DNA from 3 places in the Devosia sp. GW821-FHT12F11 genome. Region 3 is predicted to be linked to each of the others. Evidence: predicted binding sites of a transcription regulator. Region 3 holds the regulator's gene; each other region holds the start of a gene.
What was found. Region 3 encodes PhoB, which activates phosphate uptake and scavenging genes when phosphate is short. Its sites were predicted from a motif close to TGTCATNNANCTGTCAT; they were not measured.
Positions count from the first base shown of each region.

Region 1: a site for PhoB is predicted at 2,006-2,022, ahead of AC1ROK_RS15000 (bifunctional 2',3'-cyclic-nucleotide 2'-phosphodiesterase/3'-nucleotidase). Genes of this name have one in related genera too.
Region 2: a site for PhoB is predicted at 1,321-1,337, ahead of AC1ROK_RS09660 (PhoX family protein). Genes of this name have one in related genera too.

Region 1 is NZ_JBXAPX010000004.1:443,986-447,259, reverse strand. Features, by position in the region: gene AC1ROK_RS15000 (bifunctional 2',3'-cyclic-nucleotide 2'-phosphodiesterase/3'-nucleotidase) at 1-1,902, opposite strand, end outside; gene ypfJ (KPN_02809 family neutral zinc metallopeptidase) at 2,124-3,023, shown strand; gene AC1ROK_RS14990 (neutral zinc metallopeptidase) at 3,035-3,274, shown strand, end outside.
Region 2 is NZ_JBXAPX010000002.1:832,373-835,646, reverse strand. Features, by position in the region: gene AC1ROK_RS09665 (putative bifunctional diguanylate cyclase/phosphodiesterase) at 1-1,066, shown strand, start outside; gene AC1ROK_RS09660 (PhoX family protein) at 1,390-3,274, shown strand, end outside.
Region 3 is NZ_JBXAPX010000002.1:431,062-434,335, reverse strand. Features, by position in the region: gene pstB (phosphate ABC transporter ATP-binding protein PstB) at 1-239, shown strand, start outside; gene phoU (phosphate signaling complex protein PhoU) at 258-953, shown strand; gene phoB (phosphate regulon transcriptional regulator PhoB) at 1,053-1,754, shown strand; gene AC1ROK_RS07690 (amidase) at 1,887-3,274, opposite strand, start outside.

The DNA.
Region 1 (3,274 bases), on a different contig from region 3:
GTCGGCGAGGTGTTCGGCGGCTTTTGGGCCGGTCTCGAACAGCACGGTACCGCCGATCGGGGCGAGCGACCAGTTGCTGTCCGCCTTGGGCTCGATGGTCTTCTGATCGATGATGTAGCGCACGATGATATCGCGGTTGGTATCGGGGCCCTTGAAGATGATCTTGTCGGGCCCGATGCCGGGGAAGGTTCCGCCGCCACCGGCGCGATAGTTGTTGGTGGCGACCACGAACTTCTGCGCTGGATCGATCGGCTTGCCGTCGAATTGCAGGTCGATGATGCGACTCTCGGTGTTGCCGAGGTCCTCGCCCTTGGGGCCGTATTTCGACGGCTTGGTGACGTCGATCTTGTAGGTGACGCCGTCGATGACGTCGAAGTTGTAGGCCGGGAAATCGAGGTTGATCAGCGGCTGGTCGGCGCCGCCTGCTGCCACCTGATTGAAGATGCCGGCCGAGCGATCGAGCCAGTTCTGCACATCCTGGCCGGTGATCACCACAGCCTGGATGGTGTTGGGGTAGAGGTAGAGATCGGCGACATTCTTGATCGCCACCGGCCCCACCGGCACATCGGTGTAATAGTCCGGGCCGCCACGGCCTCCGGCCTTGAACGGCGCCGCGGCGCTCAGCAGGGGCAGGGCCTCGTACTCCGTGCCCTTCAGCATCTGCGTGAGGTACCACTTCTGGGCGATGTTGACGATCTGCACGCTCGGATCGTCGGCGACGAGCGCGAAGTAGGAGTGGAGCGGGGCGGCCGTCTCGCCAACCGGGCGGCGAATATAGGCGAGGGTCTCGTCGTGGTCGTCCTGCGCTGCGGCGAGGATGCCGGCGACGCTTTCGACCAGCGGCTTCACCTTGCCCTCGACGCGCTCGAAGATCGGGCGGGCCTCGGCCGTATGCGAGACGACGCTCCACTTGCCGTCATCGGCCTTTTCGAGCAGCAGGTCGATCAGGCCCATATGCGAACCCCAGAAGCCGGCCATCACGGCGGGCTTGCCGGCGAGCGTCCCGGCGGTGAGGTCGGCGCCTTCGAGGCCTTCAAAGTCCTTGGAGTTGGGGAACACCAGGTGCTGGTGGCCGGTGACGATGACGTCGAGGCCCTCGACCGCAGCCAGCTGCAGGGCGGCGTTCTCGGCCTTGGGCTGACCGGTGTCGGCGGCGATGCCGGTATGGGCGAGGGCAATGACCAGGTCGGCGCCTTCCGCACGCATCTTCGGGATATAGGCCTTCGCCGTCTCGACGATGTCGCGGGTGTCGACCTTGCCGGCGAGGTGGGTGTTGTCCCAGGTCATGATCTGCGGCGGCAGGAAGCCGATGAAGCCGAGCTTGATGGTCTGCTTGGCGCCGGCGCCGTCAACCAGTTCCTTCTCGACGATCTTGTAGGGCGCAACATAGGTGGTGTCGGCCAGCGGATCGGCGCCGAGTTCGCCCTTGGCGAGGTTGGCCGAAACGATCGGGAAATTGGCGGCAGCGATGGCGGCGTCGAGGAACTCGAGGCCGTAGTTGAACTCGTGGTTGCCGAGTGTGCCGACCTCGTAGCCCAGGGTGTTCATCGCGGCGATGATCGGGTGCGGCTCGTTGGTCAAGCCCTTTTCGTAGGCGATGTAGTCGCCCATCGGGTTGCCCTGGATGACGTCGCCATTGTCGATGAGGATCGAGTTGCCGGCTTCGGCGCGGATCGAATCGATGATCGACGCGGTGCGGGCGAGGCCGAGCGTGTCGTTGGGCGCATCGGCGTAATAATCATAGGGAAACACCGCGACGTGCAGGTCAGTGGTTTCCATCAGGCGGAGGTGGGCCTGGCCGGCGGCTGCCTGCACCGCGAAGGGGTGCAGCACCACGGCGGCGCCCAGCGTCGCCGAGCCGGCGAGGAAGGCGCGGCGGGAAATTGAGTAATTGTAGTTCATTGACGTCTCCCACAACATTTGAACAAAGCGCGACCAGACGGAACGTCGGCTCTCCTGGCCGGTTATCCCGCATGGCGATCTGGGCTTCAGATGCCGCCGCGACGTGACGTTGGAATGACGACGGCAATTGTGACAGTGGCCTTTCTGGACCGTTTGGTCAAATTTGCTGTCGCAAGGCGAATGGCAGTATTGTTACTGGGCTGGTCCCATGGAGATTCCGGATGAAGTGGCAAGGGCGTGAGCGCAGTTCGAACATCGAGGACCGGCGCGGCCAGGGTGGCGGCAACATGGGCGGCCTTGGCGGCGGCCGCATTCCGATCCCGATGGGACGCGCCGGCGGCGGTGGCCTGGGGCTGGTCGGCATCATAGTCGTCTTGGGGATCATCTGGTTCGCCACAGGGCAGAACCCGATCGACATTCTTACGGGCGGTGGTGGGGGGACGACGACCTCGCAGAACCAGCAATGGGCGCCGCCCCCGACAAATGCCGGCGAGGATGAACTCGCCAACTTCGTCGGCGTGGTGGTCAAGGATACCGAGAACCTGTGGGGTGAGGTGTTCCAGCAGAACAACCTGACCTACCAGCCGCCCAAGGTGGTGCTGTTCTCGGGCGCCACGCAGTCGGCTTGCGGCACGGCGCAGTCGGCCTCGGGGCCGTTCTATTGCCCCAACGACAAGAAGGTCTACATCGATCTCAGCTTCTACGATCAGTTGCGCCGCCAGTTCGGCGCGCCGGGCGACTTCGCCCAGGCCTATGTGATCGCGCACGAGATCGGCCATGCGGTACAGGACCAGACCGGGGTGCTGCCGGAGTTCAATCGCCAGCGGGCGTCGATGAGCCAGGAACAGCAGAACGCCTATTCGGTGCGAGTCGAACTCCAGGCCGACTGCTATGCCGGAGTGTGGGCGAACTACGTCAACCGCGAGAACCTCTTGGAGCAGGGCGACACCGAAGAGGCGATCACCGCGGCCAACGCTATCGGTGACGACACGCTGACCCGCGGGCAGGTGGCCGAGCGCAATTTCACGCACGGCACCTCGGCGCAGCGCATGGCGTGGCTCAAGAAAGGCATGCAGACTGGCGACGTGAGCCAGTGCGATACGTTCAAGGGTTCGATCTAGGACAACAGAAAATGGGGCTGATCCCCGCGGGTGCACTGCCGCATGTGAAGCGGTTCGGCTGGTCCGGCGTCCTGGCGCTGGGCGTGGTGATCGTGATGCTGGCGGGGATCAATCCCATCACGTTGATCAGCGGCAAGGTTTCGCCGCCGCCGCCGCCGACCTCGATCACCGGCGTGCCGGCGAGTTCGGCCAGCATCGAGCAGATCGCCGCCTATCCGCCGATCGTCGGCAGCGAGGCGGAGCTGATGTGG
Region 2 (3,274 bases), 400 kb from region 3:
CGACGAATTCGCCGTGCTGCATCGCGGCGGCGATGCCGAAAGCGCGCTCGACCTCGCGGCCAGCATCTGCGCCGCCACCGTCGCACCCTACGACCTCGACGGCCAGGTGCTGACCATTGCCGTCGGCATCGGCATCGCGGTGGGTGGCGCCGACGGGAACGAACCTGACGAGCTGCTGCACAATGCCGACGTCGCTCTCTACGCCGCCAAGCGCGACGGGCGCGGCGCCATCCGCTGCTTCGAGCCCGAGCTCAACCGCATCGGCGTCGACCGCCGCCGGCTCGAGGCCGACCTGCGCCGCGCCCTCGAGCACGGTGAGTTCGAGCTGCATTTCCAGCCCATCCTCAACCTCCGCACCCACGCCTTCTCGGGCTTCGAAGCCTTGCTGCGCTGGCAGCATCCGGAGCGCGGGCTGGTTCCGCCTTGCGACTTCATCCCGGTCGCCGAGGATACCGGCCTGATCGTCCCGATCGGCGACTGGGTCATTCGCGAGGCGCTGGCCGAGGCGGCCCGCTGGCCGGGCGAGCTGAAGATCGCCGTCAACGTTTCGTCGATGCAACTGGTCCGCGGGAACCTCGTCACCACGCTGGTCCAGGCGCTTGCTGCCTCCGGCATCGCCCACGAGCGCGTCGAAATCGAGATCACCGAGTCGGTGTTCCTCGAGAACTCCGAGCAGAGCCTCGACACCCTGCGCCAGCTGCGCGCGCTCGGCGTCCGCATCGCGCTCGACGACTTTGGCACCGGCTTTTCGGCGCTCGGCTATCTGCTCGCCTTCCCGTTCGACAAGATCAAGATCGATGGCACCTTCATCAGGGCGCTCGACAGCGCCGAAGGAGCCGAGACCATCGTCGCCGCGGTGGCCGATATCGGTGCCCGCCTGATGATGGCGACCACCGCCGAAGGCATCGAGACCGCCGCGCAACTGCGCGGTGTGCATGCCGCCGGCTACACTGAGGCGCAGGGCTACCTGATCTCCCGCCCGATGGCCCGCGACGCCGTGCGCCGCCTGGTCCTCGCCTCCGACGCCATGCCCGAGGCGCCGTTCGAAGAGCGGGAAGCGGGGTAGGGCATCCAGGGGGAACAGAGCCGCCGGCAGCTACGTCCCTTCTCCCCTCCAAGGGGGCGCAATAGCGCCTCCCGAGGGAGAAGGTGGCCGAAGGCCGGTTGAGGGGTGAAGCGGTACGGCGAACGCTCGTTGAGAAGCTGAGCCCCTCAACCTGGTTCCGCTACGGACCTGGCGGTCCTAGCTGCACCACCCTCTCCTCAGGGAGAGGGGACAAGGCCGGTGCATCGCTGCATCTCCTTCGCCCGTCACCCCACCGTCATCCATCCGTCACAGCGGCGTCGCCTGCCGGGCGCACGGCTCCACGATATTTCAGGAGCGTCAGCATGACCGATCGTTTGAAAACCCGCGCGCGCCCGACGCGCCGCCAGTCTTTCACCACCAAATATTCCGACCTGATGGCCGAGGGCTATTCCCGCCGCACCGTGCTGAAGGGGCTGCTTGCCGGCACCGCGCTCGCCACTTCCGGCCTCGGCTTCAGCCGCGCCGCCGCCGCGACCAACTCGTCGTCGAGCCTCACCTTTCCCGAGCTGAGCCGCGTCACCGACAAGACCGACCACTGGCCCGAGGGCTACTCCCGCCAGATCCTGATCAAGTGGGGCGACAAGCTGTTCGCCGACAGCCCGGCCTTCGACGTCGCGACCCTCGATGGCGCGGCCGCCGAAAAGCAGTTCGGCTATAACAACGACTTCACAGCTTTCCTGTCGCTGCCGCAGGGCAGCGAGGCCAATGATCATGGCCTGCTGGTGGTGAACCACGAATATGCCTCGCCCTACCTGATGTTCCCCGGCCTGACCGACGAGGATTACCGGGAAAAGCTCACCGACGCACAGATCCGCGCCGTCGCAGCGTCCACCGGCATCTCCGTCGTTGAGGTCAAGAAGACCGGCAACCAATGGCAGGTCGTCACCGATGGGCAGTACAACCGCCGCGTCCATATGGGCACCGAGATGCGCCTGAGCGGGCCCGCCGCCGGCGACGACCGACTGAAGACCAGCATCGACCCCACCGGCACCATCGTCTTCGGCTCGATCTCCAACTGTTCGGGCGGCATCACCCCCTGGGGCACCATGCTGTCGGGCGAAGAAGGCGGCATGGACATCTTTGCCGGCGACTACACCACGCTCCCCGACCAGGAACTGGTGGAGCGCCAGGGCTGGGATGAGGAAGAAAATGACGGCTATGCCTTGAGCCGCATCGACGCCCGCCTGAAGTTCGAGAATGAGCCGAACGAGTGGCTGAAGTTCGACTGGGTGGTCGAGATCGATCCGTTCGATCCCGCGTCGAAGCCGGTGAAGCGCACCGCGCTCGGCCGCTTCACCCATGAGGGAGCGCAGGTCGCCGTGGCCCCCGATGGCCGCGTCGTCCTCTACATGGGCGACGATGACGACTTCGAGTACCTCTACAAGTTCGTCACTTCCAAGCCGTGGAATCCCACCGACCGCGCCGCCAACAAGGACCTGCTCGACGAAGGCACGCTCTTCACCGCCCGCTTCGATGCCGAGGGCAAGCTGACCTGGCTGCCGCTGGTGCAGGGGCAGGGGCCGCTGACGCCGGAGAATGGCTTCCACAGCCAGGCCGACGTGGTGCTCCGCACCCGCATGGCCGCCGATCTCCTTGGCGCCACCCCGATGGACGCACCGGAAGGCTTCGTGCCGCACCCGAAAACCGGCCGCGTCTATATCGCCATGACCGAGAACGAGGATCGTTTGCCGGCCGGCGAAGGCGATGCCGGCGAACAGGTCAACGTCGCCAATACTCGCGCCCCCAACCCCGACGGGCATATCCTCGAGCTCACCCCGCCGGGCGCCCCCGAGGCGCCCGACCATGCCGCGACCGACTACACCTGGGATGCCTTCATCCTTTGCGGCGACCCGACTGATCCGGCCTCGCACGCGCTCTGCCACCCCGAGACTTCGGCCAATGGCTGGTTCACCGACCCGGACAACCTGTCGGTCGATCCCGCCGGCCGCCTCTGGGTCACCACCGACGGCCCGCCGGATGCCGGCTTCAACGATGCGCTCTATGCCGCCGACACGGAAGGCGACGGCAAGGCGCTGCCTAAGCTGTTCTACCTGCCGCCGGTCGGCTCGGAAGTCTGCTCGCCGGCCTTCACGCCGGACGGCAAGACCATGTTCCTCTCCATCCAGCACCCGGGCGAGCTGCGCTTTGAAGACGGTGAGGACTCCACCTCGATCGCCGATGCCGGCA
Region 3 (3,274 bases):
AACCGTGCTCGGCCCTCGATCCGATCGCCACCGCCGTCATCGAGGAACTGATCGACGAGCTACGTGAGAACTTCACCATCGTCATCGTCACCCACTCCATGCAGCAGGCCGCCCGCGTCAGCCAGAAGACCGCGTTCTTCCACCTCGGTAAGCTCATCGAGGAAGGCAAGACCGAGGACATCTTCACCAATCCCAAGAACAAGCAGACGCAGGACTACATCACCGGCCGTATCGGCTGATCCGAGAGGAATTCGAGAATGGCATCGCTCAACGAGCACATCGTTTCCTCTTACGAGGACGAACTCACCAACCTCAACAAGGCCATTTCCGAGATGGGTGGCATGGTCGAACAGGCCATCACCGAGTCGGCCGTCGCCTTGCTCAAGCTCGATCACAAGCAGGCCCAGGACGTGCGCCTGTTCGACAAGAAGATCGACGACATGCAGCAGCGCATCAACGACGCTGCGGTGTCGATCATCGCGCGTCGCCAGCCGATGGCCGCGGACCTGCGCATGGTGGTGACCTCGATCCAGGTCGCCAACGATCTCGAGCGCACGGGCGATATGGCCAAGCAGCTGGCCAAGCGCGCCATGCAGATCGAGTCGCTCGGTCTCGCGCCCAAGTTCTACAATGGCGTCAAGCACATGAAGGAACTGGTGGCGCGGCAGCTGAAGAGCGCCATCGATGCCTACCTCAATCGCGACTCCGCCGCGGCGGTCGAGGTCTGCAGCCGCGATGACGAGGTCGATGCGATGTACAACTCGCTGTTCCGCGAACTGCTCACCTATATGATGGAAGATCCGCGCAACATCACGCAGTGCACGCACCTGTTGTTCTGCACCAAGAGCCTCGAGCGCGTCGGCGACCACGCCACCAACATCGCCGAAGCCGCCTACTATCTCGAAACCGGCCGCCACCTCGGCGCCGACGAACAGCAGCGCCAGCCGCGCTGAATCCCTTCGCCGTCTCATTGCGACGGCGAAGGTCTAAGCCTTTGATTTCCAGAGCTCTCAGGTCCGTAGCTGTCCTGAAAGCACTCTAGGGGTGATCCGATGTCCGCTACCATCCTGATCGTCGAGGACGAAGCCGATCTGGCCGTCCTGCTGCGCTACAACCTGGAAGCCGAAGGCTTCCGGGTCGCCACCGCCGCCTCGGGCGACGAGGCGGTGGAGCGCATCCGCGACGGCGTCCCGGATCTGATCCTGCTCGACTGGATGCTGCCTGGCCTTTCTGGCATCGAACTCTGCCGGCGCTGGCGCTCTCGCGAGGAAACCGCGCGCACCCCGATCATCATGATCACCGCGCGCGGCGAAGAAGAGGAGCGCGTCCGCGGCCTCGCCACCGGCGCCGACGATTATGTGGTGAAGCCGTTCTCGATCCCCGAGCTCCTCGCCCGCATCAACGCGCTGCTCCGCCGTTCGAGCCCGCAGCTCGTCACTGCGGTGCTGAAAGCCGGTGACCTCGAGCTCGATCGCACCAGCCACCGCGTCCGTCGCGGCGGCCGCGAAGTGCACCTCGGCCCCACCGAGTACCGCCTGCTCGAATACCTGATGCGCCACCCCGGCCGCGTCTACTCCCGCGAGCAGCTGCTCGACGGCGTCTGGGGCAACGATGTCTATGTCGACGAGCGCACCGTCGATGTGCATGTCGGGCGCCTGCGCAAGGCCATCAACCGCCACCGCGACGCCGACCCGATCCGCACCGTCCGCGGCGCCGGCTACGCCTTTGACGAGCGCTTTGCGGCGGTGAGTTGAGCGCCAAACCCACCGGCGTCATCCCCGCGAAGGCGGGGACCCAGTGGGATGTCTCAACGCCAGCGAGGGCCGATAGTCCGCACTGGGTTCCCGCCTGCGCGGGAATGACGCCGGTGGGTGGAACCGAGTCCCCTAAATCACCCGCTCCGCACAGATCCGATAACTGTCCGCCCACGGCCGCAGCTGTTCGAACGTCGCGCTGGCCGCCAGTACATCGGCATCGGCGTAGCGTCGCCCGATGATCTGCATGCCGACGGGCAGCCCATCCACCAGCCCGGCCGGGATCGACGCGGCCGGATGCCCGGTGAAGTTGAGCGGGTAGGTGAGGCACCAGCCGATCCCCTGGTCGACGGCCTCGCCGTTGACCTCGCGCGGCCCGTGCGTGTTGCCGCCGACCTCGTTCTTGACTGGTAGCGCGGCGACCGTCGGGGTGATCACCAGGTCATAGGTGGCGAAGGCAGCCTGGAACGCGTCGTAAATCTCCGACCGCATCGCCTGGTCGCGGCGGAGGTCCGCCGCCGTCATCGTCTGCCCGTAGCTTTCGATCCAGTGCAGGTACTCCGGTGGGAAATCCCCGCGATGCTGCCCGAGCAGGTCGAGCCCACCGGCTTTCACCGCCTCCAGCGTTCCCAGGTTGAGCGGCATCATCAGCCGTAGCCAGAGGTCGCTCAGCTCGCGCTGCGAATAGCGGATGCCGAGCTTGATTTCCTCGACCTCTGCGCCGGCTTCGCCGAACGCGGCGACGGCCCGCTTCACCGTCTCCGCCACCCGCGGATCGACCGGGAACACGTCGAGATTAGGGCTGTAGCCGATCCGGAACCCCTTGATCGACTTCTTCAGGGCGCCGAGGTAGTCAACCGTTTCGTCTAGGCTCAGCGGGTCGCGCGGATCGTAGCCGCCGAGCACGCTCATCGCCAGCGCCGCATCTTCGACCGTGCGGGTGATCGGTCCCTCGAACACATAGGGCAGGTCGCCGGCAAACGCATTGGGCCGCATCACCACCGGCACGCGCCCGAAGGCCGGCTTGTAGCCATAGACCCCGCACCACGCCGCGGGGATGCGGATCGAGCCGCCGGCATCGGTGCCCTCGGCAATCGACACCAGGCCATCGGCGACGATCGCTGCGCTGCCACCGGAGGAACCGCCCGGGTTGCGTGTCGTGTCGAACGGGTTGCTGGTCGGCCCGAACAGGTAGTTGTCGGTCACTCCGCGCAACCCCATCACCGGCGCGTTGGTCTTGCCCACGAGGATGGCGCCGCCTTTTTCGATCCGCTCGGCGAACGGGCAGTAGAACTGCGCGATGTTGTCCCTGAGTGCCCGCACCCCGCCGAAGGTTGTCGGCCAGCCCGGCTTGAAATCGAACAGGTCCTTGATCGCTGACGGCACGCCATGTAGCGGCGGCAGGACCGCTCCGCTCATCACCGCTGCCTCGGCCGCCTTCGCCTCGCGACGCGCATCGTCGAAACCGAGATAGATCAGCGCATTGAGGCTGGGGTTGCGCGCTTCGATCCGCGCGATCG